Regions from separate parts of the Denitrificimonas halotolerans genome, predicted to be linked through region 1. Evidence: predicted binding sites of a transcription regulator. Region 1 holds the regulator's gene; the other holds the start of a gene.
What was found. Region 1 encodes LexA, which represses DNA repair genes until DNA is damaged. Its sites were predicted from a motif close to CTGTNTNNNNANACAG; they were not measured.
Positions count from the first base shown of each region.

Region 1 (16,579 bases):
TATGATTTTTGTAGTTTAACCACTTTGGCTATTAGGGGTATGCATGTCACGCTTTGAGCTTGTCACACAATTTGAGCCCGCAGGAGATCAGCCTGAAGCTATTCGTAAGCTGGTTGCAGGCTTAGAGGCTGGATTATCACATCAAACATTGCATGGTGTGACGGGTTCTGGAAAAACTTTTAGTATGGCTAATGTGATTCAAAATGTGCAACGCCCCGCTATTGTTTTAGCGCCGAATAAAACATTAGCCGCACAACTTTACGGGGAGTTTAAAGAGTTCTTTCCCAATAACGCTGTTGAGTATTTTGTCTCTTACTACGATTATTACCAACCGGAAGCCTATGTCGCGGCTTCGGATACCTTTATTGAGAAAGATGCCTCCATCAATGACCATATTGAGCAAATGCGCTTATCCGCGACCAAAGCACTGCTTGAGCGTCCAGATGTCATCATTGTGGCGACAGTTTCCAGTATCTATGGTTTAGGTAGCCCTGATAGTTATTTGAAAATGGTGGTGCATTTAGACCGTGGTGACCGTATTGATCAACGCACTTTATTGGCGCGTTTAGCAGATTTACAATATACCCGCAATGAAGTGGATTTTTCTCGCGCTACTTTTCGAGTGCGCGGAGATGTAATTGATGTATATCCAGCTGAATCGGACTTTGAAGCTATTCGTGTTGAGTTGTTTGATGATGAAGTTGAAAGTATCAGTGCTTTCGATCCTTTAACGGGACAGGTCATTGGTAAGTTGCCGCGTTTTACTTTCTATCCTAAATCGCACTATGTCACGCCACGGGAAACCCTGCTCGAAGCGGTCGAGAACATTAAAGTTGAGTTGGCTGAACGTTTAAATTATTTACGAGATAATGATCAACTTGTGGAGGCTCAACGTTTAGAGCAACGCACACGTTTTGATATCGAGATGATCCTCGAGCTAGGCTATTGCAATGGCATTGAAAACTATTCTCGTTATTTGTCAGGTGGTAAGCCTGGTGCACCGCCACCGACATTATATGATTACCTGCCTGATAATGCTTTAATGATTATCGATGAGTCCCACGTATCTGTACCTCAAATTGGGGCCATGTATAAAGGTGACCGTTCACGTAAAGAAAATCTGGTTAATTATGGTTTCCGCTTGCCATCGGCATTGGATAACCGTCCGATGCGTTTTGATGAGTGGGAGGCAGTCAGCCCGCAAACCATTTTTGTTTCTGCAACACCAGGCCCTTATGAAGCCGAGCACTCTGGGCAGGTGGTGGAACAGGTTGTACGTCCAACTGGGTTAATTGATCCGGAAATTGAAGTGCGTCCTGCTTTGACGCAGGTAGATGACTTGCTCTCACAGATCAGTGAACGTATTGCTTTAGATGAGCGAGTTTTAGTCACGACACTGACGAAGCGTATGTCCGAAGACTTAACAGAATACCTAACGGATCATAATGTGCGCGCCCGTTATTTGCATTCAGATATTGATACCGTAGAGCGCGTCGAGATTATTCGGGATTTGCGTATGGGTGTTTTTGATGTCTTGGTTGGAATCAACTTATTACGAGAAGGTTTAGATATGCCCGAGGTATCCTTGGTGGCTATTTTAGATGCCGATAAAGAAGGTTTTTTGCGTTCTGAGCGTTCATTGATCCAGACCATAGGCCGTGCTGCACGCAATCTCAATGGTAAAGCTATTTTATATGCTGATCGTATTACTGGGTCCATGGAGCGGGCGATTGAAGAGACCAACCGTCGCCGTGAAAAGCAGATTGCTTTTAACACTAAGCATAAGATCACACCAGTTGGTGTGAAGAAAAGTGTTAAAGATATTATGGAAGGTGCTGTGGTGCCGGGATCGCGCAGTAATAAACGCAAAGCTCAGGTGAAGGCTGCTGAGCGGGCAGCTGAATATGATCAGCAGCTGCGATCGCCAAAAGAGGTTAGCCAACGCATAAAGCAGTTGGAAGAAGAGATGTACCAATTAGCTCGCGATCTTGAATTTGAAGCTGCAGCGCAATTGCGCGATGAGATTCAGCGGTTACGTTTGCGCTTACTTGATATTTAACGACTAGAATTGATCTACAGTATTTAAATACAGTGCATCTGTTATAAGCACAGCTGGAGTGATTCGACCAGAATTTGTTAAGATACTTGATTGATTTTTCCAATTCATTAGCTTTGAGTGAACTAAATGACCACTGTACGTACTCGTATTGCACCTTCGCCCACTGGTGATCCACATGTTGGCACCGCTTATATTGCATTATTTAACATGTGTTTTGCGCGTCAGCACGGTGGTCAATTTATTCTGCGTATTGAGGATACTGACCAAGTGCGTTCAAGCCGAGAGTCAGAGCAGCAAATTTATGACTCCTTACGTTGGCTAGGTATTGAGTGGGACGAAGGACCAGATGTGGGTGGTCCTCACGGTCCTTACCGTCAGAGTGAGCGGGCAGATATTTATAAAAAACACGCGGATTTATTGGTGAAAAATGGCCATGCTTTCCCTTGTTTCTGTAGCGCTGAGCGCCTTAATGAAGTTCGAGCCGAACAAATGGCCAATAAGCAGACGCCAGCTTACGATGGTTACTGTTCACACTTAGATCCAGCAGAAGCACAAAAACGTGTTGATGCAGGTGAGTCTCATGTGATTCGCATGCGTGTGCCAACCGAGGGCGTATGTGTTGTTGAAGACATGCTGCGTGGCAAGGTTGAAATTGGTTGGGACCGTATGGATATGCAGGTTCTGATGAAGGCTGATGGTCTGCCAACTTACTTTTTAGCAAACGTGGTTGATGACCATTTAATGGGAATCACCCATGTGCTGCGCGGTGAAGAGTGGCTGCCTTCTGCGCCAAAACTGATTGCATTATATGAGTATTTTGGATGGGAACAACCAACCTTGTGTTATATGCCATTGTTGCGTAATCCGGATAAAAGCAAACTATCTAAGCGTAAGAATCCTACTTCCGTTACGTTTTATGAACGTATGGGGTATCTGCCTGAGGCGATGCTCAACTATCTCGGCCGTATGGGCTGGTCTATGCCTGATGAGCGTGAGAAATTCACTCTTGAAGAAATGATCGAACACTTTGATATTAATCGTGTTTCTTTAGGCGGTCCAATCTTTGACGTAGAAAAACTATCGTGGCTTAACGGTCAGTGGCTGCGTGAACTTAGCGTAGAAGCCTTTGCGGAGGCTGCGCGCAACTGGGCCTTCAATAACGATTACTTGATGAAGATTGCACCGCACGTACAAGGTCGTGTGGAAACTTTTAGTGAAATTGCGCCCTTAGCTGGTTTCTTTTTTTCGGGTAGCGTGCCTTTAGATCCAGAGCTTTTTAAACACAAAAAGTTGGATGAAAAACAAGTGCGTCAGGCGATGCAGATTGTATTATGGAAACTTGAAGGTTTGCGGCAATGGAATAAAGATGGCATTACCGCTTGTATTAATGAAACGGCTGAACTTTTAGAATTGAAACTGCGCGATATTATGCCGTTAATGTTTGCCTCCATAACTGGGCAAGCAAGCTCGGTTTCTGTCTTAGATGCTATGGCTATTTTGGGTCCTGACTTAACTCGATTTCGTTTGCGTCAAGCACTTGAGATGCTTGGCGGCGCCTCAAAGAAAGAAGTGAAAGCTTGGGAAAAGCTCTTAAAGTAATACCCAAATGAAAAAAGCCGCGCTGCCCAATAAGGGTAAGCGCGGCAAACGATCTGATTAGGATGTCAGATCGATGAGGGTTGACGGATGTTTAAGAGCTGTGTTGAGCCCATGCGAGCTGCAGTCGTTAAGAGGTTTCGTGCTGCATAGGGTAGGGGGTTGAACCAGCTAACCACTGTATGGCTGCAGCCTAAGCGTAATGCATCCTGTGCCAATTCTAGACTGCTTTGCAGGCCGCTCGGATGTAAAACTAAAATACGCTCACGGTTTAAGCCCGTATCGCGTAACCATTGGGCTGTAATCTGATTAGGTGGTGAGATTAAGGTCAGCCAACGATCATGCTCACCCTCGCTGAGATCACGCAAGATGGGGGCAATAAGTTGTAAGCATTGCTGTGCTTGTCCTGCTAGAGTAATTTCGCTAAATAGATCGTCATATAAATCGCTTGTACTCCCTGTTTTAAACTGGGACTTATGAGTAGAAGTAGCGAATACTGGCGTCATTGCAACATTCATAAGTGGCTCAAATAATGAATGTTCTAGGGGTATTTGGCGAGTCATAAATCCTCTACTTAGCGGCGTATTACGCCGACACTCAAGCCTTCAATGATGAGCTCTTGGGTTTTCAGGTCCAAGATAATTGGCTCAAAGTCTGAGTTTTCAGGTAACAACCAAACCGTATCGCCCTCACGCTTGTAACGTTTTACGGTGACATCATCATCAATACGGGCAACAATAATTTGCCCATTGTGTGCTTCTTTGGTGGCGTGTACAGCTAAAAGGTCACCATCAAGAATACCAATATCTTTCATGCTCATGCCCCGTACTTGTAATAGATAGTCAGCACGTGGTTTAAAAATGTCTGGATTTACAGGGCAGGTGCCGTCAATGTGTTGCTGAGCGAGTATAGGTTCACCGGCAGCAACACGGCCAATTACGGGCAGCTCATTTTCATTGAAAATGATATCGCTGGCGTCCACAGGATCAATGATTTTGAGTCCGCGGGATGCTCCTGGAATCATTTCAATCGCGCCTTTGCGTGCCAAAGCTTTAAGATGGTCTTCGGCAGCATTTGGTGATCTAAACCCCAACTCTTTAGCAATTTCTGCACGGGTTGGAGGGTAACCATTATCTTCGATCCAAGTTTTAAGAAAGCTTAAAATCTCAGATTGACGTTTTGTTAATTTAGGCATAATCAGACTCTGTTATTTTATACAGTGCCTGTTATTGTATACAGTCATTTTTTATATGCAACGTTTCTTGCGGGCTGTTTTGAGCTTTTTCGTGCAAGGCTGGGCAGGAGAAAGACACCAGTTTATGTCGTTTTATAAGATACATGCGATATGTAGTCGATAGCAGGTGAATAGGCCTGCGTAGTTGAGGTTTACCCGCTATAATCATGGCATCTATCTTAATTGTTTTGATACTGACCTATGTATAGTTTATTGCGTCGTTTACTTTTCAAACTCTCACCAGAAACAGCACATGAGTTAACCATTGATTCACTAGGTGCGGCAGGACGGCTTGGGCTTCCTAAGCGAGTGATTAAGCAGCCAACCTCGTTGCCAGTCACCGTGATGGGAATTGAATTTCCAAACCCTGTTGGTTTAGCTGCCGGTCTTGATAAAAATGGCGATGCTATTTTAGGGTTGTCAGGCTTAGGGTTTGGCTTTATTGAAATAGGGACAGTCACTCCGCGACCACAGCTAGGTAATCCAAAACCACGCTTATTTCGCTTGCCTGCGGCGGAGGGGGTTATTAACCGGATGGGGTTTAATAACCTTGGAGTTGATCACCTTGTAGAGCGTGTAGAGAACGCTAATTTTTCTGGGGTGTTAGGGATTAATATTGGGAAAAATGCTGATACTCCAGTGGAAAATGCAGCTGATGATTACTTGCTGTGTATGGATAAAGTATATCGACATGCCAGTTACATTACAGTCAATATCAGTTCACCAAACACACCAGGGTTGCGCACGTTGCAGTTTGGTGATTCTTTAAGAAATTTACTTAGCACTTTACGTCAGCGTCAAGAGGAGTTGACTGCGTTGCACGGCAAGTATGTGCCTTTGGCAATTAAAATTGCTCCGGATATGAGTGATGAAGAAATTGTTGAAGTTGCTAATATTTTAATTGAGACACGTATGGATGCTGTGATTGCAACCAATACGACTCTATCCCGTAACGGCGTTGAAGGGATGCTGCATGCTGATGAGTCTGGCGGTTTATCTGGTGCTCCAGTTCGTGAACAAAGTACCCACGTGGTGCGAGTATTAGCTGAGATTTTGCAAGGTCGCTTACCCATAATAGCAGTTGGTGGTATTACAGACGGCCGTCATGCAGCAGAAAAAATTGCAGCAGGAGCCAGTCTAGTGCAAGTGTACTCAGGGTTTATTTATAACGGCCCAAAGCTTATTCGTGAGTCGGTGGACGCAATAGCAGGTTTGAATTGATTAACTTATATCCCCCCCTTGAAGTCGTGGGGTGCTATTAGGGTATTGTGCGCAGTTTGCAGCATTGAACCCGCTCAGCTGCGCCGAAAACCTCCCCATCAGCTAATTAACCAAACTTAGCGAGTGATTAAGGATTTAAACGGGCAAAGATCATGAGGTTTTCTGGTGATATCATGCTGATGATCATGTAAAAAACATGCTCTAATGGATCACGCTTGAGTCTTTTCATTAATGTAGAAGCTTTAGCTATTGACTAGAATTGTTACCGCCGACTTTATTATGAGGTCGTATATTATAGCGTTGTAAAACCCATATGCTCCCAAACATTCTATGCTGGCTGAAAAGGGCAAACATATAAGAGTTTTAGCTGATGTTGCGCTATCATTGAACGAATGTTTTGGCGTATGTATACAGGATAAGTGAATACAAAAAGCATAAAGATCAGTTTTTTACTCTTAACTTTAATGCCTTACTGGCTTTGATCTCGGCCACATATGCTTCATAAAACGTACTCATTTGCTATGAAATGATGAAGAATTATAGACCAGCCTGCAACTAATGAGGCTGCTCAATCTATAGATTTAAATTAAGCACCTACTGGAATATTTATGCCCGCGAATAAAGAAGTTGAATTATATTTAACCTGCCCTAAAAGCCTAGAAGGTTTGTTGCTAGATGAAGCGCAGACACTTGGTCTAATGGATGCTCGCGAGCAACTAGCAGGTGTTTCAGGGCATGGCACTTTGCAAACCGCTTACCGACTCTGTCTATGGTCACGACTGGCTAACCGTATATTGCTGGTATTAAAACGTTTTAATGTAAAAAACGTAGAAGACTTGTATCACGGTATTAATGATTTGGACTGGTCTGATCATTTATCAGCTAATGGCACTTTGTCCGTTGAGTTTACTGGTCGCGGCTCCGGTGTTGATAACACACACTTTGGTGCATTAAAAGTTAAAGATGCCATTGTTGATGCTTTGCGTGATGAGCACGGTAATCGCCCGTCGGTGGATAAAGTTAATCCGGATGTGCGTATTCACTTACACCTTAACCGCGGGGAAGCAACACTTTCACTTGACTTATCTGGTACCAGTTTGCATCAGCGAGGGTATCGCTTACAGCAAGGCGCTGCACCTTTGAAAGAAAATTTAGCAGCCGCTATTTTACTACGTGCGGGCTGGCCAAAACTGGCTAAGCAGGGTGCGGCATTGGTTGACCCTATGTGCGGTGTCGGTACTTTTCTTGTTGAAGGCGCAATGATGGCTGCTGATATAGCACCAAATCTACGCCGTGAGCGCTGGGGGTTTACACGTTGGTTAGGCCACATACCCGCCATTTGGCAGCCGATTTATGAAGAGGCCCAGCAGCGTGCAGCAAAAGGCTTAGCTCAGCCACCATTATGGATTCGTGGTTATGAAGCTGACCCACGACTGATTCAACCCGCACGTAATAATATTGAGCGAGCGGGCTTAGCCGGTTGGGTTAATATTTATCAAGGCGAGTTAGCAACCTTTGAACCTAAACCTGATCAGGGGCAAACAGGCTTGATCGTGACCAACCCACCATATGGTGAGCGCTTGGGTGATGAGGCAAGTTTATTGTATCTTTATCAGTACTTAGGTGAGCGCTTGCGTAGTACCTGCCTAGGTTGGGATGCAGCTGTATTTACTGGGTCGCCTGAACTGGGTAAACGTATGGGATTACGCAGTCATAAACAGTATTCATTATTTAACGGTGCTTTACCGTGTCGCTTGCTGTTATTCCAAGTAACTCCTGAACGGTTTGTTTTAGATTACAGATCAAAAAAACAAGAGAATGCTCACCCTATTCATGACACAGCTCCACGCTTAACGGGCGAGCAAGAGCAACCTATGGTAGCTGTTGAGCCTGCTCGTTTAAGTGAAGGCGGACAAATGTTTGCTAACCGTTTAAAAAAGAATCTTAAACAGCTATCCCGTTGGGTGCGTAAAGAAAAGATTGAATGCTACCGCTTATATGATGCAGATATGCCGGAGTACGCACTGGCGATTGATATCTATGCTAACTGGGTGCACGTACAAGAATATGCTGCACCGCGCAGTATCGATGCAGAGAAAGCTCAAGGCCGTTTTTTAGATGCGCTGGCTGCAATTCCAAAGGTGCTGAGTATACCGCCTGAGCGGATTGTGATTAAACGTCGCGAACGACAGGTTGGTACTCGTCAATATGAACGCCAAGCAGAGCGAGGACAGTTTATAACGGTTACTGAGGGTGGAGCTAAACTATTGGTGAATCTGACTGACTATTTAGATACTGGCTTATTCTTAGATCACCGTCCTATACGCATGCGCATTCAGCAAGAGGCGATAGGTAAGCGTTTTTTAAATTTATTTTGTTATACCGCAGTAGCAACTGTGCATGCTGCAAAGGGCGGGGCGCGCAGTACGACAAGTGTTGATTTATCAAAGACTTATTTAGACTGGGCTAAGCGTAATTTAGCACTAAATGGGTTCTCTGATAAACATAATCTCGTGCATGCTGACGTCATGGTTTGGTTAGAAAATGATCGGGAAACTTATGACTTGATCTTTGTTGATCCTCCTACGTTTTCTAACTCTAAACGCATGGATGATGTATTTGATGTACAGCGTGACCATGTTGTCTTGCTCGATCGCGCGATGGCCCGTTTAGCGCCTGGCGGCAGCCTGTATTTCTCTAATAATTTCCGTCGTTTTGTGATGGATGAAAGCATTGAGCAACGTTATCAAGTGACTAATATTACAGGGCAAACTTTTGATCCAGATTTTTCCCGAAATAAAAAGATACACCAAGCATGGCATATTACTCAGCGTACTGACTGATTTAGATCGTATATTGCTGAAGTGAAGCGTATGATAAGTAACTTTGCAAGTTTATAATATGATAATTAAAAGCAACCCACCGGGAGGTGCTTAGAATGAATGATAAAACCAAGCAAACTGCTGTTGTACCAGCAGGTGAAAAATTACAAAAAGTCTTAGCCCGTATGGGCGTTGGCTCGCGCCGTGAAATGGAACGTTGGATCGAAGAAGGTCGCATCCAAGTCAATTCCCGTGTTGCTAAATTAGGCGCGCGAGTGGATGCTTTAGACGCTATTACTGTCGACGGTCGTCCACTTCAAAACGATGCTGCTGATTTTATGCAGCGTCGTGTGCTGATTTATAATAAGCCAGAAGGTGAGCTGTGCACTCGTAATGATCCAGAAGGTCGTCCGACCGTTTTCGATCGTATTCCTAAGCCACATGCGGGCCGATGGATCAATATTGGGCGCTTAGATATCAATACCACTGGATTATTGATGTTTACTACAGATGGTGAGTTGGCAAACCGCTTGATGCATCCGTCCTATCAAATGGACCGTGAATACGCTGTGCGTGTACGTGGAGAAGTGACTGATGAGATGCTCGAAAACTTGAGAAATGGTGTGATGTTGGAAGATGGCCCAGCAAAATTTACCGATATTCAAGCGGCACCTGAAGGTGATGGTTATAATCGTTGGTTCCATTGTGTGGTAATGGAAGGGCGTAACCGAGAAGTACGTCGCTTGTGGGAATCTCAAGGCGTTGTGGTCAGTCGTTTGAAGCGTGTGCGTTTTGGACCCGTTTTCTTAACATCTGAGTTGCGTATGGGTCGTTGGCGTGAGATGAGTCAGTCTGAAGTTGATATTCTCAGTAAGGAAGTGGGTTTAGAGCCCATTGCTTTACCTGAAATGAGTTTAAAAGCTAAAGAGAAGATGGAACGCCAACAGCGCAAAACGGCTAAGCCGGTTAATAGTGGTCGAGGTAATCGTCGCGGTTCTGAAAAAACGGTTTACACTACCAGTCGTGAACAGCCAACAGAGTTTGCTAAAGACTCTAAAAGACCACGCAGCTCTAGTTCTACGGAGCGTAAGAAAACACCTGTGCGTCGTTTACGCCCTACCAAGTAAGTTATAATATCCTGATCTGCAGCCAGGGGCTTCTCTCATATGAGTTGGCTGCAGAATCTATGTAAAAGCTATCAGATCAAATTAATGCTTTTGAAGTGGGGACGGATCGAGCGGGAATGCCGCATCGTACTGGCACAGTGATGCGGCTTGTTGGAGGGTTACTGAGCATCCATAGCTTGACCAGTAACGCCTTTACTGTCTGGGCCCATGAGGTACAAGTACAGCGGCATAATATCTGCTGGGGTTGGGCGAGTAAGCGGATCTTCGCCAGGGTATGCGTGGGCACGCATATCAGTACGAGTTCCACCAGGATTGATGCTGTTCGCACGGATACTGGTGCCTTCCATTTCATCAGCCATTACCTGCATCAATCCCTCAGTTGCAAACTTAGATACCGCGTAAGATCCCCAATAGGCTCGACCTTTACGTCCTACACTGCTGGAGGTAAAGATCACCGATGCATCTTTAGATAAGCGCAGCAGTGGTAGCATGGCGCTGGTGATCATGAAAGTGGCATTCACATTGATCTGCATGACTTTGACAAACTGCTCGCTGGCGAGCTGATCTAGCAAGGTGCGAGGGCCTAAAATAGAAGCATTGTTGAGTAAGCCGTCTAAATAACCGAACTCTTCTTCAATCATTGCACCTAGTTCTTCATAGGCTTGCATACTGGCCACTTCCATATCCAATGGGATAATTACTGGTTCAGGGTGACCGGCCGCAACGATTTCATCGTAGACCGTATTAAGGTGCTTTTCGGTTTTGCCTAATAGCAAAACGGTTGCACCGTGAGCAGCATAGGTGCGTGCTGCTTCTGCACCAATACCGCGACCAGCGCCTGTCACGAGGATTGTGCGGCCTTTTAATAAATCAGCAGGAGCAGTGTAATTAAACATTATTAATCTCTTTAAAAACAATGAGTTAAGTTAGTCTTCTTATGTAAAATCTAGCCTGTTAAGAGTAGCCCTAGATTTCCAGTAGAAAGCGCAGTTCGCTGATATTATTGATCACAGCATCGGCCCCCCAGTTATCAGGGTTGTCACCGGCTTGGTTGTAGCCATAACGAACTGCAATTGTGCGCATACCTGCAGCACGGCCGGCCTCTATATCACGTTGATCATCGCCCACATAAATAATTTGGCGCGGGTGAAATGCTAACTGCTTACTAGCAGCCAATAGCATATCGGGTGCGGGCTTGCTTTTTTCGACATGATCAGGGCACAGCAATACTGCGCAGCGTGCTGATAAACCTAAAGCTTTCATCAATGGTGCAGCAAAGCGTAGCGGTTTATTGGTAGCTACGCCCCAACGAATACCCACTTGGTCTAGAAAATTTAACTGTTCTAAAACTCCAGTAAAAGGCTTGGTGAACTCAGCAAAACGTATCTCGTAATGAGCTAAAAATTCATCACGTAAAGGCTCAAGCTGTGGGTTCTCCATGTTGAGATTGAAGGCATAGGCAACCATAGCTAGAGCGCCTCGAGAAACCTGTTGTCGAAATCTCTCCTCATGCACTAAGGGTGGCAACTGACGCTCTGCACGCATTGTTTGAACAATAGCGTAGAAGTCTTTGGCGGTGTCCAATAACGTTCCATCCAGGTCAAATAAAACCGCTTTAATGGACATTAGGTATCCCTAGTGGTATGCATCATATAATTGACATCCACATCAGACTCTAATTTGTAGCGTTTAGTTATCGGGTTATAGGTGAGACCAATCATATCTTGGACCTGTAAACCCGCAGCTCTGCTCCATGCACCCAGTTCAGATGGGCGAATAAACTTCTTAAAATCATGGGTACCGCGTGGCAGTAGACGCATGACATATTCAGCCCCAACAATGGCAAACAAGTAGGCTTTGGGGTTTCGGTTGATTGTAGAGAAAAACACCTGGCCACCGGGCTTAACAAGGTTGTAGCAAGCGCGAATAATGGAAGCTGGGTTAGGTACATGCTCAAGCATTTCTAAACAGGTTACCACATCAAAGTGCCCCGGCATTTCTTCGGCCAGTTCTTCAGCGGTGACTTGTCGATAACTCACATCTACGCCTGTTTCAAGCTGATGTAGGCGGGCGACGGCCAGTGGTGCCTCCCCCATATCAATCCCTATGACTTTAGCGCCACGCTGAGCCATGGCTTCGCTTAAAATACCTCCGCCGCAGCCAACGTCTAAAACGTTTTTACCTGCTAAAGGTGTGCGTTCATTAATCCAGTTAACCCGTAGCGGGTTAATATCATGCAGAGGTTTGAACTCGCTTTCACGATCCCACCAGCGATGAGCTAAGGCTTCAAATTTCGCAATTTCAGCATTGTCTACATTGGTCATAATCTGTCCTATACGATACATGCCGCGACATAATTCGGACATAATGCCAGTTTTTTATCGATTTTGCTTTTAATGTTATTTTTGGGGTAATGATAAATCCTATAAAAAACTTCAACAATTTCTTATAAGTATTTGTTTTTAATAAGATTTTATCCTTACAATATCGACTATCACCAATAATGGCTTATTCACTTATACGTAACAGGCGGCGATCTTTTAACAGTTGTTTGCCACCCAGCCCATACATGTTCTACACAGTGGCGACTGCGGCATAGATTAGTTGAGAAACAGGGTCGTATAACGTCTGCACGGATGGATCATTAAAATCAAAAGCCGTGATACCGGCTAACTTTCCTACTTCTAATGATCCTATTTGATCTTCTAATAAGCCTATGAGCGGGCGCCATACGTAATGCTCGGTGAGCAGCCATAGGGCTGACGGATTTTACTATAGCTTTAACTAACAGAGCTGTAGTTCGTATCTCGCTGAGTAAAACAAGGTTATTATTTGCTGCGCCGTCAGTCCCTATAGCAAAAATACTGCGCCAGCTGGCTCAATGGGTAAGAGCCTTTCGGGAGTAGTAACAAGTCTAATGGCGAGTGCAGCATGCAGAATCCTGTTGGGTGAGTGGAGTAAGTGTTTTCTGAGAGAGCGCTTCATAACAAGTATCAATTATGCAGATAGATCTGCAGGTTCGGTCATAACTGATTATTTATCAAGGATATGCGATCGATACGAAAACAGATGCTAGCTACAGGAAAGCAAAGACGTTGGAGTGATGGAGCACTGTACTTACTGGATCTAAACTTTTTACCATAGGAGAATATTTGGCATTGTTGTGAGCAGCTTTCAGGTAACGCTCAGTTGTTACTCAAGTGCTGGTAAGCTGTGCAGCTAAAGAGGCTGCTGCTTTTATTGTAGTACTGTCGACTTACTTAGAGCAGCCACGTCGGCATGTAGAAATCATTGGATTGATTTTCAGCAGTTAGAATAATTAAGGTTGGGAACTGTCAAATACGGTTTATTTATTATGTGCGCTGCAAGCTTAGCGGGCTGCATTTGTGTTAATGATGTTTCAATAAAACTGTAGCTTTGCTGCTTGTCATTGAGGAGTTAAATCAACGGTGGCCTACAATTCATTATTTGATATAACACCAGTCGGCTCATTGGTTTGATTATAGGGTGCGATTTCATTAAACCGTTTTTTCGTATCAAAATCTGTACGCTCATGCAAAAGCGCAGTATGGAGTCTTAACTGAATATGCAGGGGCTGTTAAGAGGTTAAGCCTTCGAGAACAGCCCTAAAATCAATTATACGGGCTATAGCGGCAAAAAGGCCTAGTCTAAGATTGAGCGCCTTTGCGCTGCATGTGTTACTATACATGGCTTGAATTGGGCATGATGAATTAATAAGGAACCGAGCTTCCATGGGTGAATTGGCCAAAGAAATCCTTCCGATAAGTATCGAAGATGAAATGCGACAGTCGTACCTCGATTACGCTATGAGCGTAATCGTTGGGCGAGCGTTGCCAGATGCGCGTGACGGTTTAAAACCTGTTCACCGGCGTGTGCTGTTCGCGATGCGTGAATTGGGTAATGACTGGAATAAACCCTATAAAAAATCGGCGCGTGTCGTCGGTGACGTTATCGGTAAATATCACCCGCATGGTGATACGGCGGTATACGATACTATTGTACGTATGGCCCAGCCGTTCTCCTTGCGCTACCTACTGGTTGATGGCCAAGGTAACTTTGGTTCCGTAGACGGCGATAATGCTGCAGCCATGCGTTATACCGAGGTGCGCATGACCAAGTTGGCCCATGAATTACTGGCTGACTTAGATAAGGAAACAGTGGATTGGGTGCCGAACTATGATGGCACTGAAATGATCCCTGAGGTTCTACCAACGAAAATCCCTAACCTGCTAGTGAATGGATCCTCCGGTATTGCAGTTGGTATGGCAACCAATATCCCACCGCATAACTTAGGTGAAGTTATTGATGGTTGTTTAGCTCTAATTAACAATCCGAACATCACTGTAGATGAGCTGATGCAGTTTATACCCGGTCCTGACTTCCCGACAGCAGGTATTATCAATGGTCGGGCGGGTATTATCGAGGCTTATCGAACTGGGCGTGGTCGCATTTATATGCGCGCCCGCACTGAAATTGAAGACATTGATAAGGTCGGTGGACGTCAGCAAATCATTATCAATGAGCTTCCATATCAACTGAACAAAGCGCGTCTCATTGAGAAAATTGCAGAGCTAGTAAAAGAGAAAAAAATCGAAGGCATCAGTGAACTACGCGACGAGTCAGATAAGGACGGTATGCGAGTCGTCATTGAATTGCGCAGGGGTGAAGTAGCTGAGGTCGTCCTTAACAACCTCTTTGCACAAACTCAGATGCAAAGTGTCTTTGGTATCAACGTTGTTGCCTTGGTTGATGGTCAACCACGTTTGCTAAACCTCAAAGACATGCTAGAGGTTTTTGTGCGCCACCGTCGTGAGGTAGTGACACGTCGCACCGTATTTGAACTACGTAAAGCTCGTGAGCGTGGGCATATCCTTGAAGGTCAAGCTGTTGCACTATCCAACATTGACCCAGTTATTGCATTGATTAAAGACTCTCCAACCCCTGCAGAAGCCAAAGAACGCTTAATAGCGACCGCTTGGGAATCCAGTGCGGTTGCCGCGATGGTTGAGCGCTCAGGTGCAGAGTCTAGTCGTCCAGAGGATCTCGATGAACAGTACGGCATGCGTGAAGGGTTCTATCACTTATCACCAGAGCAGGCTCAAGCAATTTTAGATTTGCGCTTGCACCGCTTAACCGGCCTTGAGCATGAAAAACTGATTGCTGAGTACCAAGAGATTCTTGAGCAAATCAGCGAGCTTCTGCATATCTTGGCAAGCTCTGAGCGTTTGCTAGAAGTAATCCGCGAAGAGTTGGAAAAGATCAAAGCTGATTATGGTGATGAGCGCCGTACTGAAATTACCGCTTCACATGTTGACTTAACCATTGCAGACCTGATCACTGAAGAAGAGCGTGTAGTGACTATTTCCCGCTCAGGTTATGCCAAAAGTCAACCATTAGATGCTTACCATGCACAGCGTCGAGGAGGACGTGGCAAAGCAGCGACTGGCGTTAAAGATGAAGATATTGTTGAGCATTTATTGGTTGCCAACAGTCATACCACACTGTTGTTGTTTTCCAGTAAAGGCAAGGTGTACTGGAAGCGTACTTTCGAGATCCCTGAGGCGTCACGCACGTCTCGCGGACGACCGATCGTAAACTTATTACCACTCGATGAAGGTGAAAGTATCACTGCCATGCTTCCAGTGAATGAGTACACAGAAGGCTATTATATCTTTATGGCAACCGCAAATGGTACCGTGAAGAAAACACCACTGGAGCAGTTTAGTCGCCCAAGAACCTCGGGGTTAATTGCTTTGGCATTAGAAGATGAAGATACTCTTATTTCTGCTGCAATCACTGACGGTGAGCGAGATGTTATGTTGTTTTCTAATGGCGGTAAGGTGACTCGTTTTTCTGAAACAGATGTTCGCCCTATGGGACGTACTGCACGTGGTGTTCGTGGTATGCGTTTACCTGCAGGACAGAAACTCATTTCCATGTTAATCCCTGAAGAGCATACGCAAATTTTGACTGCTTCAGAGCGTGGATATGGCAAACGGACCGAAATTGCTGAATTCCCGAATTACCGACGAGGTGGGCAAGGTGTCATTGCAATGGTTACCAATGAGCGTAATGGTAATTTAGTTGGCGCTATCCAAGTTCTCGACGGTGAGGAAATTATGCTGATTTCTGACCAAGGTACTTTAGTACGTACACGTGTTGATGAAGTCTCATCATTATCACGCAATACCCAAGGCGTAATGTTAATACGTTTGGCCGCTGATGAAACCTTAGTTGGTTTGGAGCGTGTACAAGAGCCCGAAGACGAAGAGTTGGTGGGTGATGAAACTGATGCTGCGGCTGTAGATGCTGATGCTGCGGCTGTAGATACTGATGCAGTTACAGAGCCCGAGCAGAATATCATTAGCGAAAATAAGCAAGTGCTGAGCGATGAGCCAAGCAACCCGGAAGAGTGAGAGAGCAGTGAGTAGAGTTTATAATTTTTGCGCAGGTCCTGCTGCGCTTCCAGAGGCCGTATTGCAACAGGCACAAAACGAGC
Region 1 is NZ_JAXIVU010000027.1:1,822-18,400, forward strand. Features, by position in the region: gene uvrB (excinuclease ABC subunit UvrB) at 44-2,059, shown strand; gene gltX (glutamate--tRNA ligase) at 2,186-3,658, shown strand; gene sulA (SOS-induced cell division inhibitor SulA) at 3,724-4,218, opposite strand; gene lexA (transcriptional repressor LexA) at 4,230-4,850, opposite strand; gene TOI97_RS12445 (quinone-dependent dihydroorotate dehydrogenase) at 5,091-6,110, shown strand; gene rlmKL (bifunctional 23S rRNA (guanine(2069)-N(7))-methyltransferase RlmK/23S rRNA (guanine(2445)-N(2))-methyltransferase RlmL) at 6,719-8,953, shown strand; gene rluB (23S rRNA pseudouridine(2605) synthase RluB) at 9,049-10,059, shown strand; gene TOI97_RS12460 (YciK family oxidoreductase) at 10,218-10,955, opposite strand; gene TOI97_RS12465 (HAD family hydrolase) at 11,026-11,685, opposite strand; gene ubiG (bifunctional 2-polyprenyl-6-hydroxyphenol methylase/3-demethylubiquinol 3-O-methyltransferase UbiG) at 11,685-12,383, opposite strand; partial or broken gene TOI97_RS13375 (amidohydrolase family protein) at 12,568-12,916, opposite strand; gene gyrA (DNA gyrase subunit A) at 13,812-16,496, shown strand; gene serC (3-phosphoserine/phosphohydroxythreonine transaminase) at 16,504-16,579, shown strand, end outside.

Region 2 (16,579 bases), on a different contig from region 1:
ATGGAACCTTCGCCTCACCTGCAATAGCTTTAGCTAGCAAAGTTTTACCGGTACCGGGCTGACCCACCATCAAAACACCACGAGGAATTTTTCCACCTAAGCGTTGGAAACGTGTTGGATCACGTAAGAACTCAACCAACTCCCCAACTTCTTCTTTAGCCTCATCACAGCCAGCCACGTCGGCAAGAGTTGTTTTAATTTGATCCTCAGCCAATAAACGCGCTTTGCTTTTACCAAAGCTCATCGGTCCGCCTTTCCCACCAGCTCCACCTTGCATCTGGCGCATGAAGAACATAACAACAGCTAAAATAATTAAAATTGGGAAGCTAGCTACCAACAGCTGCATCCACATACTCTGCCGCTCAGGCTGCTTACCTACAACACTGACATTATGTTCCAACAAATCGCCCATTAAGCCGTTATCCTGGATCGCCGGTCGCACAGTTTCAAATGTACTGCCATCAGCACGCTGTCCTGTGATCACAAAACCATCCACTGTTACTTGCTTAACACTGCCGGACTGAACTTCTTCAATAAACGTACTGTAGTTCAGCTTGCCGGCCTCGCCTTGCGAGGTGAAGTTATTCATCACAGTCACTAGGACAGCAGCGATAACCAACCATAAGAGTAGGTTTTTAGTCATATCGTTCAATTCTATATATCCTCTGCTGCAACAACCGCAACAAACACGTCAATTACAAAGAACAAACTTACTACAGATTGGTTCGCAGCGTATGTTTGTCCTGTAACAATACATTTAAACACGTCAGTTAAGCATCTTCATCTACTGCATGCATACCACGCGCTAACAAATACTGCTCACGGGAACGATCACGTGAAGAACGCGGCTTGCGCATCTGCACTTTTTCAAAACGCCCGCGCACGTCACGCAAGTACTCATCAAACCCTTCCCCATGGAAAACTTTAATTAAAAAGTCACCACCTGGGCGCAAAACTTTAGACGCTAAATCTAAAGCAAGTTCACACAAATACATTGCCGACGCTTGATCAGCTGCACGTACACCACTCATATTGGGGGCCATATCGGAAATAACAAGGTCTACTGGTTGATTTCCTAGCGCATCAATAATTTCATTGAACACTTTATCTTCAGTGAAGTCCCCTTGAATAAAGGTGACATCAGCAATAGGTGACATCGGCAAGATATCAGATGCAATCAAAGTGCCTTTATCACCAATGACCCGACTGGTGACCTGCGACCAACCGCCAGGGGTGCTCCCCAGATCAATTACGGTCATCCCAGGGCGTAAAATACGGTCTTTTTCTTGAATCTCTAATAGCTTATAACTAGCGCGCGAGCGATAACCATCTTTATGAGCCATTTTCACATATGGATCATTAAAATGCTCATTTAGCCAACGCTGACTGCTTTTAGATCGTGCCACAGAATACCTCTTAAGCTTCAGGTCAGGTAAACTACCCACCTTCATTCAATGTTACGACTCAGAGGTCGATTATGACGCTCACACAAGAGCAAAAGAAACAGTTTAAATCCATCGGCCACCACTTAAAGCCGATTGTTACAGTTGCCGATAACGGTTTAACCGAAGGCGTACTTGCTGAGTTGGACCGTGCGCTGCACGACCACGAGCTGATCAAAATCCAACTGCGTATTGAGCGAGACGATCGGAAAGCTCTGATCGAACAGCTCTGCAAACAAAGCAGCAGCATTTTGGTACAAAGTATCGGTAAAGTTGCGCTAATCTATCGGAAAAACCCGCAACCCAACAAAAACCTATCAAACGTTTTACGCTATAGTTTTCAGTAAAACACCCATATCCAGCTATGAGGTTTACTCACTTGTAGCTGGATCATACTGAGGCACTGGCTGAATCACTAACAACAAGCCGCACATCCCCAACAATACATAGCTATACTCCAGCCAAATTGTAGCGCTTGGCAAGAATGCATGAGTCAGCAAAAAACTACAAGAGAGCAGCAAGCTAGCCAATAATAGCTGCCCACGAACATCCTGAAACAAGCGCTTTACTGAAACCGCTTGCCCAAGCACCAACAGCTGCAAAATCACACACAGCCCTGCCAAACCAATTAAAAGAGGCCGCATGTACATTGCGACCTCTTCAACCAGAACATTAGTAAACCCAAGATTCTCTAATGCTTTAAGCAATACAAAGTGCATGACCCAAACGCCACCAACCCAAAACACTTGAGCAATCTGCCAAGTCATTGCGCCGGCGCGCTGTGGTGCTGTACTAGATATGCTCGACTCCAATAATCTCATACTCAATCAAACCACTTGGAGTTTGTACTACAGCGATATCACCTTCCTCTTTACTCACTAACGCCCGAGCAATCGGCGAAGTAACAGAGATCTTACCTTGCTTTAGATCGGCCTCATCTTCACCAACAATCTGGTATTTTAAGACCTCTTCAGTTTCTACGTTCTCAATTTCTACCGTAGTGCCAAAAAACACCTTGCCGGTGTACGGAATTGTCGTGACATCAATAATCTGCGCACCGGATAAACGCCCTTCGATATCACGAATACGCGCCTCGGTCATACCTTGCTGCTCACGAGCAGCATGGTATTCAGCATTTTCTGATAAATCACCCAATTCTCGCGCAGTGGCAATAGCTGCGGTAATCTGTGGACGCATCACTGTTTTAAGATGCTTAAGCTCTTCTTCCAAGGCGCGAGCGCCTTGGACAGTCATTGGAAATTTAGTCACGCATTAATTCCTGAATGCAAGTCCTGCAAACGACGCACGGTCTTCTCTGGACCGAATTTAAGCGCCTCACAAACAGCTTGCCCCCCCGCCAAGGTGGTAGAGAAGTATACTTTGTGCTGCAGAGCGTTTCGACGAATCGAGAAGGAGTCAGCAATAGATTGACGCCCCTCGGTGGTATTGATGACCAAAGTTACCTCATCATTCTTAATCATATCAACAATGTGAGGACGGCCTTCAGTCACTTTGTTTACGCGGCGCACCTCTAAACCTGCAGCCTCAATGACTTTTGCAGTGCCAGTGGTTGCCACTAAAGTAAAGCCTAGTGCAATTAGGTCACGGGCCAAATCAGCAACGTAAGTTTTATCGTCTTCACGTACACTAACAAATGCACAGCCGCTGGTTGGCAAGACCTCACCAGCTCCCATTTGTGATTTAGCAAAGGCTTCAGCAAAGCTATCACCCACGCCCATCACTTCGCCCGTAGACTTCATTTCTGGTCCTAGAATCGTATCAACACCAGGAAATTTAGCAAATGGGAAAACAGCTTCTTTAACACTAAAGAATGGCGGAATGATCTCTTTGGTAAAACCTAACTCTGTTAATGTCTTGCCAGCCATAACTCGTGCTGCCACTTTTGCCAAAGACTCACCAATGCATTTAGACACAAAAGGCACTGTACGTGACGCACGTGGATTCACTTCAATCACATAAATATCTTCGCCCTGTACCGCCATTTGCACGTTCATTAAGCCCATCACGCCCAACTCCAACGCCATTCGAGTCACTTGGGCACGAATCTCATCTTGAATATGAGCAGGCAATGAGTATGGAGGTAATGAACAAGCAGAGTCACCTGAGTGAACACCCGCCTGCTCAATATGCTGCATAATCGCACCAATAACAACGATTTCACCATCACAAACCGCATCCACATCCACTTCAATTGCACTATTAAGGAAGTGATCAAGCAGCACTGGACTGTCGTTAGATACTTTCACCGCATCCCGCATATAACGCTTCAACTCGGCTTCATCATAAACGATCTCCATGGCACGACCACCTAAGACATAGGATGGACGAACAACCAATGGATAGCCAATTTCACGAGACGCATTGATAGCTTCTTCTTCGCTGCGTGCGGTGGCGTTCTCAGGCTGACGTAAATTCAAACGTTCCACCATCTGTTGGAAGCGTTCACGATCTTCAGCACGGTCAATAGCATCTGGACTAGTACCAATAATAGGCACACCCGCTTCTTCTAGGGCACGACAAATTTTTAACGGAGTCTGACCACCGTATTGCACAATCACACCCACGGGGTTTTCCACTCGAACAATTTCCAACACATCTTCTAAAGTAACCGGCTCAAAATAGAGGCGGTCAGAAGTATCGTAATCCGTAGATACAGTTTCTGGGTTACAGTTCACCATAATGGTTTCATAACCATCTTCACGCATCGCTAAAGCAGCATGCACACAGCAATAGTCAAACTCAATACCCTGACCAATACGGTTTGGACCACCACCCAAAATCATGATTTTTTTACGATCACTTGGATTGGCCTCACACTCTTCTTCATACGTTGAGTACATGTAAGCCGTATCTGTAGCAAACTCGCCAGCACACGTATCAACACGCTTATAGACAGGAAAAACATTCAACTGCTGGCGGCGAGTACGCAGATTCTTTTCAGTTACTCCAAGCAAAGTTGCTAAACGCGCATCACTGAAACCTTTACGCTTCAGCTTAAACATCTGCGCCGCATCAACTTCAGCAAGGCCCATTGTTTTTAAACGCTCAGCCTCAAGCATTAAATCTTCTAACTGCACTAAAAACCAGTGGTCGATTTTAGTAAGGTCATAAATCTCATCACGGGTCATCCCAAAACGAAACGCATCAGCCAAATACCAAATACGATCAGCCCCAGGCACTGTTAGCTCACGGCGTAAAATACTCGCAGCCTCTGGATCATTTAAATCCAGAATAGGATCTAAACCATCGACACCCACTTCCAAGCCGCGCAAGGCTTTTTGTAACGACTCTTGGAATGTGCGGCCAATGGCCATCACCTCACCAACAGATTTCATCTGAGTGGTTAAACGCGCATCGGCTTTAGGGAACTTTTCAAAAGCAAAGCGTGGAATTTTAGTTACGACATAATCAATCGACGGCTCAAAAGATGCTGGGGTACGACCGCCAGTAATATCATTTTTCAGCTCATCCAAGGTGTAACCTATCGCTAACTTGGCAGCAATCTTTGCAATCGGGAATCCCGTAGCTTTCGAGGCTAAGGCTGATGAACGTGAAACCCGCGGGTTCATCTCAATCACCACCATACGTCCATCTTTAGGATTGATACCAAACTGAACGTTTGAACCACCACTTTCAACGCCAATTTCACGCATGACGGCCAAAGATGCATCGCGCATAATTTGGTATTCTTTATCCGTTAAAGTCTGTGCCGGCGCAACAGTAATGGAGTCCCCAGTATGCACACCCATAGGGTCGAAGTTTTCAATGGAACAGACAATAATGCAATTGTCATTTTTGTCACGCACCACTTCCATCTCATACTCTTTCCAGCCGATCAAAGACTCATCAATCAAGAGTTCTTTAGTAGGCGATAGATCTAAACCGCGAGTACAAATCTCTTCAAATTCCTCACGGTTGTAAGCAATACCGCCGCCTGTACCACCCATAGTAAAACTTGGGCGAATAATGCAAGGAAAGCCCACTTCGCTTTGTACTTTGTAAGCCTCTTCCATACTGTGCGCAATACCGGAGCGCGGGCACTCAAGACCAATAGCACGCATGGCCTGATCAAAGCGTGAGCGGTCTTCTGCCTTATCAATGGTATCAGCGTTGGCACCGACCATTTCTACACCGTACTTCTCTAAAACACCTTCACGCTCTAGGTCCAGAGCACAGTTCAGTGCAGTCTGGCCACCCATGGTGGGTAACAATAAGTCTGGGCGTTCTTTGGCGATGATTTTCTCAACGGTCTGCCATTTGATCGGCTCAATATAAGTGGCATCTGCCATCGCTGGGTCGGTCATAATGGTGGCAGGATTAGAGTTCACCAAAATAACGCGGTAACCCTCTTCACGTAATGCTTTACAAGCCTGCGCGCCTGAATAATCAAACTCACAAGCTTGACCAATAACGATTGGGCCAGCGCCGATGATGAGGATGCTTTTGATATCTGTACGTTTTGGCATGGGATTCTCGTAATATTAGGACAGGGTTGCAGTGGCCAGCTTCACGCCAAAGCCGACAAACATGGCGCCCACTCCACTCAATGCGCCGGCAGCCAAATTTTTTCGTTGGCCGAACCAGCGCGCTAAGCGAGCGCCGCTAAAAATTAATAGACTTAGATAAATTCCGCTAATGATTTGCAGAATCAATCCCAGTACTAAAAAGGATATACCAGGGTAGGCGTAGCCTGGATCCACAAACTGGATAAAAAATGAGACAAAAAACAAAATCGCCTTGGGATTAGAGAGACTTAACAAAAGCGCCTTACGTAGAGGTTGCACGATAGGCTTTTGCTGCTCCAACTCTTCAACCATTTGCGTTTTTTTCCGCATTGAGCACCAAGCTGCTCGTAACATATTCAGACCTAACCAACATAAATAGGCTGCACCTAAATACTTAAGCCCAACAAATAACACAGGCTCAGTACGTAACAAGGATGCAATGCCCAATGCTGATAAAGTCATTAATATGGTGTCACCTAAAAACACCCCACAAGCCGCTTGGTACCCTGCAGCAATACCGCGTTGAGCAGCTGTTGCCAGAACAAATAGTGAGTTAGGTCCTGGCAATAACACCACAAAGATTGTTCCTATGATATAGGTCCATATGTCTGTGATCCCAAAGCTTGGCAGCATCATCAATAGCCTTAACGACGTGCTTCGATACTGCTTACAAAGCGATCAAACAAGCTACTGACATCATTCGGCCCTGGACTGGCTTCAGGGTGACCTTGGAAACCAAATGCCACTTTATCAGTGCGCTCAATGCCCTGCAGAGTTTGATCAAACAAAGACTCATGCGTGGCCACTAAATGTGCCGGCAAGCTGTCTTTATCAACCGCAAAACCATGGTTTTGACTCGTAATCATCACTAATTTGGTTTTCAAATCTTGCACAGGGTGGTTAGCACCATGATGGCCACTGCTCATCTTCATGGTACGTGCACCTGAAGCCAAAGCGAGCAACTGATGACCCAAGCAAATACCAAAGACAGGAATATCTGTCTCCAAAATTTCTTGAATAGCCTTAATTGCATAGTCACACGGCTCAGGATCACCAGGACCATTGGACAAAAACACACCATCAGGTTTTAACAGTAACACTTCACTCGCCGGTGTATCTGCCGGCACAACCGTAAGCCGGCAACCGCGCGCAACCAACATCCGTAAAATATTACGCTTCACCCCAAAATCATAAACCACGACGTGATGCGGTAACTGCTCAGCAGGAACCTCTGCATGCGAGTCAGTGGCTAACTGCCAAGGTGCTGAACGCCACTCATATACCTTATTGGTGGTCACTTCCTGTGCGAGATCTAACCCCTGCAGCCCGCCAAAGCTACGAGCCAACTCAAGAGCACGTTCCTCAGTTGCCTCTTCACCTGTTAAGATACAGCCACTCTGCGCACCAGTGTCACGCAGGATACGGGTTAAACGGCGGGTATCAATACCTGCAATAGCAACAATCCTATTGTCCTTTAAATACTCACCTAAAGGTTGTTTATCGCGCCAGTTACTTGACAGCAAAGGTAGGTCACGAATAATAAGTCCCGCAGCCCAAACCTGATTCGATTCAGCATCTACTGGCGTAGTACCTGTGTTACCAATATGCGGATATGTTAGAGCAACTAACTGACGCGCATAAGATGGGTCTGTCAGAATTTCCTGATAGCCGGTCATGGCAGTATTAAAAACCACCTCACCAACGGTCTCACCGTCAATTCCAATGGATTCGCCGCGAAATATGCTGCCGTCAGCAAGGGCGAGTATGGCTGGCTTAGTCAAGAAGACCTCCCGTTATTTAGCCTGATTTGCACCCATGACTTACAAAAAAGCGGAATGACGTAAATTCACATCATTCCGCTTTTCAGTTTATTCGTCATATTGGGGCACTTTTAGTGGATACACTAAAAAGTAATTGTACGGCCTTTTTGATTTAACAGGAAGTACTCAAATAAATTATTTTAGCTCGAGCACATCCTGCATATCATATAACCCTGCAGGCTTATCTTTCAGCCACTGTACAGAACGCACCGCACCCTTAGCAAAGGTCATACGACTGGAAGCTTTATGAGTAATCTCAACACGTTCACCTTCTGCGGCAAAGAGCACCGTATGATCACCCACTACATCACCCGCACGCACTGTCGCAAAACCAATCGTTTCACGCTCACGAGCACCTGTTTGTCCTTCACGACCATACACAGCAACTTCCGCCAGATTACGATCTAGGGCCGCTGCCACAACTTCCCCCATACGCAATGCAGTACCGGATGGTGCATCAACTTTATGACGGTGATGCGCCTCAATAATTTCAATATCTGCATCATCACCCAATACCCGTGCTGCAGTATCAAGCAACTTTAAGCATAAGTTAACACCCACACTAAAGTTTGCTGCAAACACTATCGGGATATTTTTACTCGCATCATCAAGCTGCTGACGCTCATCCTCGGTAAAGCCTGTGGTACCAATAACCATTGCTTTGCCGGCCTGGCGGCACACTTCAAGGTTATGCAAAGTGACCGTTGGATGGGTAAAATCAATCAGCACATCAAAATCATCCAACACGCTGGATAAATCACCTACAAGCTTGACACCAATACGTCCAACACCTGCCAACTCACCCACATCAGCACCCAACAAAGTGCTTTCTGGACGATCAATTGCAGCGGACAATTGCAAGCTAGGCACCATGCGTACCGCTTCAATCAAAGTTTTACCCATGCGCCCTGCGGCACCTACCACTGCAACTCGAAGCATTGTTATTTTCCTAGCTCATTAAAATACAAATGGGTGCACTGAAATCCAAGTGCACCCTTAAACCATTACAGATCACCGAAAAAACGCTTTACACCTTCAAACCAGCTGCTTTTCTTAGGCGAATGTGAATCATCACCTTGCAATGTTTCACGGAACTCCTCAAGCAACTCACGTTGACGTTTATTCAATTTAACCGGCGTTTCGACAGCAACACGGCACATTAAATCACCAACACCACCACCACGCACAGGTGTGACTCCTTTGCCTCTCAAGCGAAACAGCTTGTTGGTTTGCGTCCCTTCAGGAATTTTCAACTTAACGCGCCCGTTCAAGGTTGGCACTTCTAACTCGCCACCTAATGCTGCATCGGCAAAACTGATCGGCACCTCACAGTATAAATCACGGCCATCACGCTGGAAAATCGCATGCGGACGCACATTCACAACAACATATAAATCACCGCTTGGGCCACCTAAAGCACCAGCTTCACCTTCACCACTTAAACGTATGCGGTCACCGCTATCAACACCTGCCGGCACTTTAACCGACAAGGTTTTTTCCTCTTCAACGCGACCTTCACCGTGACAATCGCCACAAGGATCAGTCACCATCTTGCCTGAACCATGACAGCGTGGGCAAGCTTGCTGCACAGCAAAGAAGCCTTGCTGCATGCGAACCTGCCCCATACCGTTACAGGTTGTGCAAGTTGTTGGGCTAGTACCTTTTTTAGCACCACTGCCATCACAGGTTTTACAATCAACCAAGCTCGGAATTCGAATGGTTACCGTGGTGCCCCGTACGGCCTCTTCTAAGTCCAGCTCCATGTTGTAACGCAAATCGCTACCACGCTGTGGACCACCGCGGCTACTACCGCCACCACCAAAGAAGTCACTGAAAACATCTCCGAATACATCAGAGAAGTTACCACCACCAAAGCCTCCGCCACCGCCCATCTGCGGATCTACACCAGCATGGCCGTAACGGTCATAAGCTGCTCGCTTATCAGCGTCAGATAAGACCTCATACGCTTCGTTGGCTTCTTTAAATTTTTCTTCTGCATTTTTATCATCCGGATTACGGTCCGGGTGAAATTTCATTGCCAGACGACGATAAGCCTTTTTTAGCTCCGCCTCGCTAGCACCGCGCTCCACGCCGAGCACTTCGTAATAGTCACGCTTTGACATAAGTCTTTTAACTCCGGATTCTCATCTGCCAGAGACACCAACGCGGGAGCAAGTCCCGCGCGGTGAATCACGACTGCATCACTGCAGGGCTTAGGTTAATAGGATTACTTCTTATCCGTATCCTTAACCTCTTCAAACTCAGCATCGACAACATCTTCAGCATTGTCAGCCTGTTCTGCACTTGCACCTTCAGCTTGCTGTGCTTGCTCTGCATACATCTTCTCTGCAAGCGGCGCGGTGACCTTTGATAAAGCCTCCACTTTTGCATCAATGGCTTCTTTATCATCGCCTTTAACAGCTTCCTCCAGCTCAGCCAAAGCAGCTTCAATTGCGGTCTTATCTTCTTCGGTCGCTTTATCACCAGCCTCAGTGATCATCTTACGAGTTGCGTGAACCAACTGGTCACCTTGGTTACGTGCAGTTGCTAGCTCTTCAAACTTGCGGTCTTCCTCAGCATTAGCCTCAGCATCACGCACCATTTGCTCAACTTCTTCATCGCTTAAACCTGAGTTGGCTTTAATAACGATAGACTGCTCTTTACCTGTAGCCTTATCCTTTGCTGATACGTTAAGGATACCGTTGGCATCAATATCAAAAGTTACTTCAATCTGCGGCACACCACGTGGCGCAGGTGGGATATCAGCCAAGTCAAAACGACCCAGCGACTTGTTTGCCGACGCTTGTTTACGCTCACCCTGCAGAACGTGAATAGTAACTGCATTCTGGTTGTCATCTGCTGTTGAGAACACTTGTGATTTCTTAGTTGGAATCGTCGTATTCTTCTCAATCAGAGCAGTCATAACACCACCCATCGTTTCAATACCCAAGGTCAGCGGGCTAACGTCTAACAAAAGAACGTCTTTTACATCACCGGACAATACTGCACCTTGAATTGCCGCGCCCATAGCGACCGCTTCATCAGGGTTCACATCACGACGAGCATCTTTCTTAAAGAAGTCTGCCACAGTTTTCTGAACCAACGGCATACGTGTCTGACCACCCACCAGGATCACATCATTGATTTCATCAACCGCAATGCCAGCATCTTTCAATGCAACACGGCATGGCTCAAGCGTGCGCTCAACCAAGTCACTCACTAGGCCTTCTAATTTGGCACGAGTCACAACAATATTGAGGTGCTTAGGGCCGGTTGCGTCAGCAGTGATATACGGCAAGTTAATGTCGGTTTGCTGCGCTGAAGACAACTCAATCTTAGCTTTTTCTGCAGCCTCTTTCAGGCGCTGCATAGCCAGCGGATCACCTTTCAGATCAAAGCCACTGTCTTTTTGGAACTGCTCTACCAAGTCATTGATTAAGCGGTTATCAAAGTCCTCACCACCGAGGAAAGTATCACCGTTAGTCGCCAACACTTCGAACTGATGCTCACCATCCACTTCAGCAATTTCAATCACTGAAACGTCAAACGTACCACCACCTAAGTCATAAACGATAACTGTATGATCGCCTTGTGCTTTATCCATACCATAAGCCAAAGCAGCTGCAGTTGGTTCGTTAATGATACGTTTCACATCTAAACCAGCAATACGGCCGGCATCTTTAGTGGCTTGACGCTGACTGTCGTTAAAATACGCAGGTACAGTTACTACCGCCTCGGTCACTGGCTCACCTAGGTAGTCTTCTGCGGTTTTTTTCATTTTCTTCAGCACTTCCGCAGAGATTTGCGGTGGTGCCATTTTTTCACCTTTAACTTCTACCCAAGCATCGCCATTGTCGGCTTTAACAATGCTGTAAGGCACCATCTTGATATCTTTTTGCACAACGTCTTCGTCAAAACGACGACCAATTAAACGCTTCACCGCATACAAGGTGTTGTGCGGGTTAGTTACAGCCTGACGCTTAGCAGCTTGCCCCACTAAAGTCTCACCATCATTGGTGTACGCAATAATAGACGGTGTCGTACGACCACCTTCTGCGTTCTCTAAAATCTTAGCAACGCCATTCTCCATTACAGAAACGCAGGAGTTGGTGGTACCTAAGTCAATACCAATAATCTTACCCATGTTAAATCTCCTAAAACTTTGATTCATTCACAGCGCAACGCTGGACTGAGAAACTTATTACTTACTTGTCTTAATAGATGGGGCCGCTTATGAATATTTCAAGCCCTACAGTCTATTTTTACTCTGCAGCAGCTGGTGCCTTACTAACCACCACCATCGCTGGGCGCAACAAGCGGCCATTAATGCTGTATCCACACTGGAATACTTTTAAAACACTATTGGGCTCAAGTTCGGCACTTTCTTCCATTGCCATAGCTTGATGTTCTTCGGGGTTAAAGGGCTCACCCTGCGGATCAATACGCACAACTTGGAAGCGCTTAAGCGTATCCAAAAACAATTTATAAGTGAGTTCCATTCCCTCGCGCATCGGACGAATGTTTTCATCATCAGGACTCGACACCTCAATACCGCGCTCAAGACTGTCAAGCACGGCCAATAAGTCCATAGCAAACTTTTCTAAAGCAAACTTGTGTGCTTTCTGAATATCTTGTTCTGCACGACGACGAATATTTTGCATTTCAGCTGCAGCACGCAGCGCATCCTCTTGCGCTTTAGCCAGCTGATCTTCCAACTGAGCAATACGCTCTTCGTCGCTCTGCACTGCATCTACTTGCGCTTCAGTTTCGGCATTTTGCTGATCAGCTTCTACATCGGACGTTTGCTCGTCCAAGTTTTTTTCGTCGGTCATGACACCCTCCTCAAAAAATAGTACAGGTCCGTCACCTGCGTATGCCTGCTATATGAGGGTGCCAACCATAATTTCAAGCATTTAAAGTAAAAATAATACTTTTATTCACAACCGCGCTCTTACATGTGATCTCCGACGTCAATTTATGCCGACCCACTTACCACATTAAACCAAGTTATTTTTCAGCCCACCTCTTGAAACCAACACCCAATTAACTGTATAAATGAACAGCCTAATTGGGAGATGCCTCTATGCTAGTCCATATTTCAGTAAAAAATTATGCCATCGTTGATCACTTAGACCTTGAGCTGCATGAGGGTATGAGTGTCATTACTGGAGAAACCGGTGCAGGCAAGTCAATTATGCTAGATGCACTCAGCCTAACTTTAGGTGCGCGTACGGACAGCAGTGTGATTCGTCCAGGTGCAGACAAAGCTGACATTCTCAGCAGTTTTGATGTGACGCATATCCCAGAAGCACAACAATGGCTTAAAGAACGTGACCTAGACAACGATGCTCAATGTATTTTACGCCGCGTGATCACTCGTGAAGGTCGCTCACGCGGCTATATAAATGGCACACCTTGTCCACTGGCTGATTTAAAAGCGTTGGGTGAGATTTTAATCGATATCCATAGTCAGCATGAACATCAATCCTTACTAAAAACCGATACCCACCGCCGCTTACTAGATGAGTTTGCCGGCGCTACAGAACTGACTCGCGCCGTACAAAGCCTGGCTCAACGTTGGCGTGCTACACAGCAAAAAATCGAACAACTGAGCGCCAGCGAAGAAGAACAACGCGCACGACGCCAGCTCCTCACGTATCAACTCGAAGAACTCGAAATGCTATCCTTAGGGGAAAATGAGCTAGCACATATCGAGCAAGAACATAAAAGCCTAAGCAATTCTGAAAGCATATTGGATAGCTGCCGTCAAATCATTGATGCTTGCAGTGAAAATGATAATGCTAATGTGCTCAGCACCCTAGCGTCTCTACTGCAACGCGCACAAAGTTTATCAGGCGCCCCGCAGGCCTTCACACAAGCTACAGACTTATTATCCAGCGCACACATTCAAATCGAAGAAGCCATTAGTGAATTCAATCACTTTGCCGCAACCTTTGAAGCAGACCCGCAACGTCAGCTATGGATTGAAGAGCGCCTCGATGCCATTTACACCCTAGCGCGCAAGCACCGCGTACAACCAGAGCAGCTCCACGCATTACAAAATCAGCTAGCAAATGAACTGGCCGCACTGGATGCAGAAGATGCCAATCTCGAACACTTACAGCACGCTGCTGACTTGCTGCTAAAGGAATACTCAGAAAAAGCACAAGCCCTCAGCAAGCGTCGCGCCAGTTCTGCAAAAAAGCTGACTCAAGCTGTAATGCAGCAATTACAAATGCTCGGCATGCCAGATGGACAATTTAGTATTGCCTTACTCCCATCCAAAAATGACTCCCCCGCCTTACAAGGTTTAGAAAACGTTGAGTTTCTAGTCAGCGCCAACCCAGGCCAGCCGCTACGCGGCTTAGCCAAAGTTGCCTCAGGAGGTGAGCTTTCACGCATCAGTTTAGCTATTCAAGTCATTACCGCACAAACCTCCCGCGTCCCCACCTTAGTTTTTGATGAAGTGGATGTGGGTATTGGAGGGCCTACTGCGGAAATCGTAGGCCAATTGCTACGACAGCTAGGAGAAAATGGCCAAGTTTTAACCGTCACTCACCTGCCGCAGGTTGCAGCACAAGGCCATCAACATTTATTTGTACACAAAGAGCGTCAAAAAAAGTCCACTCATACTGCGGTTAAAACGCTAACTTTTGAGCAACGAGTAGAAGAAGTAGCTCGCATGCTTGGCGGCATTGACTTAACCGATGAATCCTTACAGCATGCTCGTAAAATTTTAGACAGTGCCCAAGCACTGCCGGCAAAGCGTGCTTAATGAGGCGCGCTTTATTTTTTCTTCTCACTTAAAGAAATATGCGGCTTGTGCAAATCTCCATTGATGTGATAAGTCACACTGGCAAACCTTGATATTCGATCACCAATTAGGCGGTCCACCAAAAATAATGCCCCACCCACAGCAGGTGCTCCCACAGCAATCGCAGCCAAGGGTAAATTATTCGTCAAAGGTAAGGCCACCAATAAACTGGCATTAATTTGCTCATTCCCAGCATTCACTCGGCCTTTTAATTCAAGGTTACTGGATGGACCCTCAACAGCAATAAGATCACGGGTTTGATAGATGCCTTGATGAGCCACCACCCTGCCTTTAATTCGATCATATGCCAATCCTTTGCCAATCAAATCAGAAAAATCCAAACGCAAACGACGTCCAATGGCATCAAAATTAAACACACCAAACACTCTTAGGGCCTGCGCACTACCATCCAGCGTAGTCAGTTGGCCTTGACGAAAATCCACATTCAAGTCTCCGCTCAGCTGCGCTAAAGAAAAAGCTGCAGGGGAACCACTCCAACGCATGTCTGCATCGACCGTAAAATGCTTACTGGTGATATTGGGCGCAAACCCCCAAGCAACCAACACCTCGCCGATATCATCACCACCGAGTTGTCCTTTATACCAACTGCGTGTCTGTTGTCCGACTCGCTCCCAACCTAACTGCCCCGTCAACTTGAGCCCTTTAAGGGAAAGATTTAACCGATCAAAAATCACTCCATGCGCTTGTCGACGCGTACTTAACGACCAAGCTCCTAGCAAATCACCATCTCGATACAGCTGATCGACTTTAATATCTAAAGCAGGAATATTTAACATATCAAAGCCTGCCAACGGGTCTTTCTCTTTATCTGATGCAAGTGACTGTGCTGGCAAGTGTAAACGGGCAAGGCGCACCTGCAGCGGCTTACCCTCCCCCAATCTGGTCAACCGTCCACGTAACTGACGGCTATCGAGCAACAATGTCCAACCTTTAGCCTGTGTAGCCAGCTCAACATTTAAATGATCAACCGAGATACCGAAACCATTAAATTGCTCAAAAGTCAATTTAGCCTGGGTTAACAACCGCTCGTCTGCTTGATTATGCGTCCCGCTATAGCGCTGCAGAACTTGCTGCCATTCTTCCAGTTTAAACTCAAGCAACCGCCCTGTAATTTGAAGCCCCCTTTGACTAGGCAAACGAGCTAATCCACCCCCAATATGTAATTGTGCACGACCTTTAAAAAACTCACCGGCAGGAGCAGCCAAGCTTAAACTGAGCTGATCAGCATAATCCAACCAATAGCGGCGTTCTGCCCCCACTAAGGTCATGCGCCAATCGAGGTAACTGGACTGCTGTGCTGTCTTGCCCAAAGGCGCCGGCAGGTCAACAGCTACACCTTGCATATTAGAATCCAATCGTAACTGAGTATCTTCGCCATCAAGCATCACCCGCAAACGATAAGGTAAGTTACCCGTTACCGGTAATCTCTGTTTGATCTGCCCCCACTCTGTTAGGCGTGCAATAGGCATTACTCCCCGCACATCAAGGTGAGTGCGCTGTAGCGGAGCAGTACCTTCAGCTGTAATTGCTCCGGAAAACTTTTGCCCTAAAAACCGGCCTTCAATCTTTTTGGCCGTTAAACCACGCTGGCTATCAAAACTAAAAACACCATTTAAATCGTGCAAGTGCACATTGATTTCCGGCATATTCAACTCTGCACCACGCGCATTCAAATCCAGCTTCACCTGCACTGGTTGCCGTGCTGTTAATGGCACTCGCAAATCTAAAGTTGCCGGCAAACTGCCTTGCCCCTGCCAATGAGAAAACGCCGTGGCTGTTTGCGCAATCGGTGTTTTTTGTAAGAAATATAAGCCATCAGCAACATTACTTTGTAGCTCAGCACGCAATTGCAAAACAGGAGCAGCTCCAGTTTCGCTAGCTGCCACTTCCGCATACGCATAAGTGATGGGCGTATTTAAAATGACACCTCGATCAAGATGGATGCGCACACTATCG
Region 2 is NZ_JAXIVU010000009.1:13,647-30,225, reverse strand. Features, by position in the region: gene ftsH (ATP-dependent zinc metalloprotease FtsH) at 1-643, opposite strand, end outside; gene rlmE (23S rRNA (uridine(2552)-2'-O)-methyltransferase RlmE) at 771-1,406, opposite strand; gene yhbY (ribosome assembly RNA-binding protein YhbY) at 1,478-1,789, shown strand; gene TOI97_RS07835 (DUF4149 domain-containing protein) at 1,814-2,209, opposite strand; gene greA (transcription elongation factor GreA) at 2,235-2,711, opposite strand; gene carB (carbamoyl-phosphate synthase large subunit) at 2,708-5,929, opposite strand; gene leuE (leucine efflux protein LeuE) at 5,945-6,598, opposite strand; gene carA (glutamine-hydrolyzing carbamoyl-phosphate synthase small subunit) at 6,613-7,749, opposite strand; gene dapB (4-hydroxy-tetrahydrodipicolinate reductase) at 7,924-8,727, opposite strand; gene dnaJ (molecular chaperone DnaJ) at 8,793-9,911, opposite strand; gene dnaK (molecular chaperone DnaK) at 10,016-11,932, opposite strand; gene grpE (nucleotide exchange factor GrpE) at 12,051-12,620, opposite strand; gene recN (DNA repair protein RecN) at 12,872-14,563, shown strand; gene TOI97_RS07785 (YhdP family protein) at 14,575-16,579, opposite strand, start outside.
Region 2: recN (DNA repair protein RecN) is a predicted target of LexA. The motif match lies at 12,836-12,851, and genes of this name have one in related genera.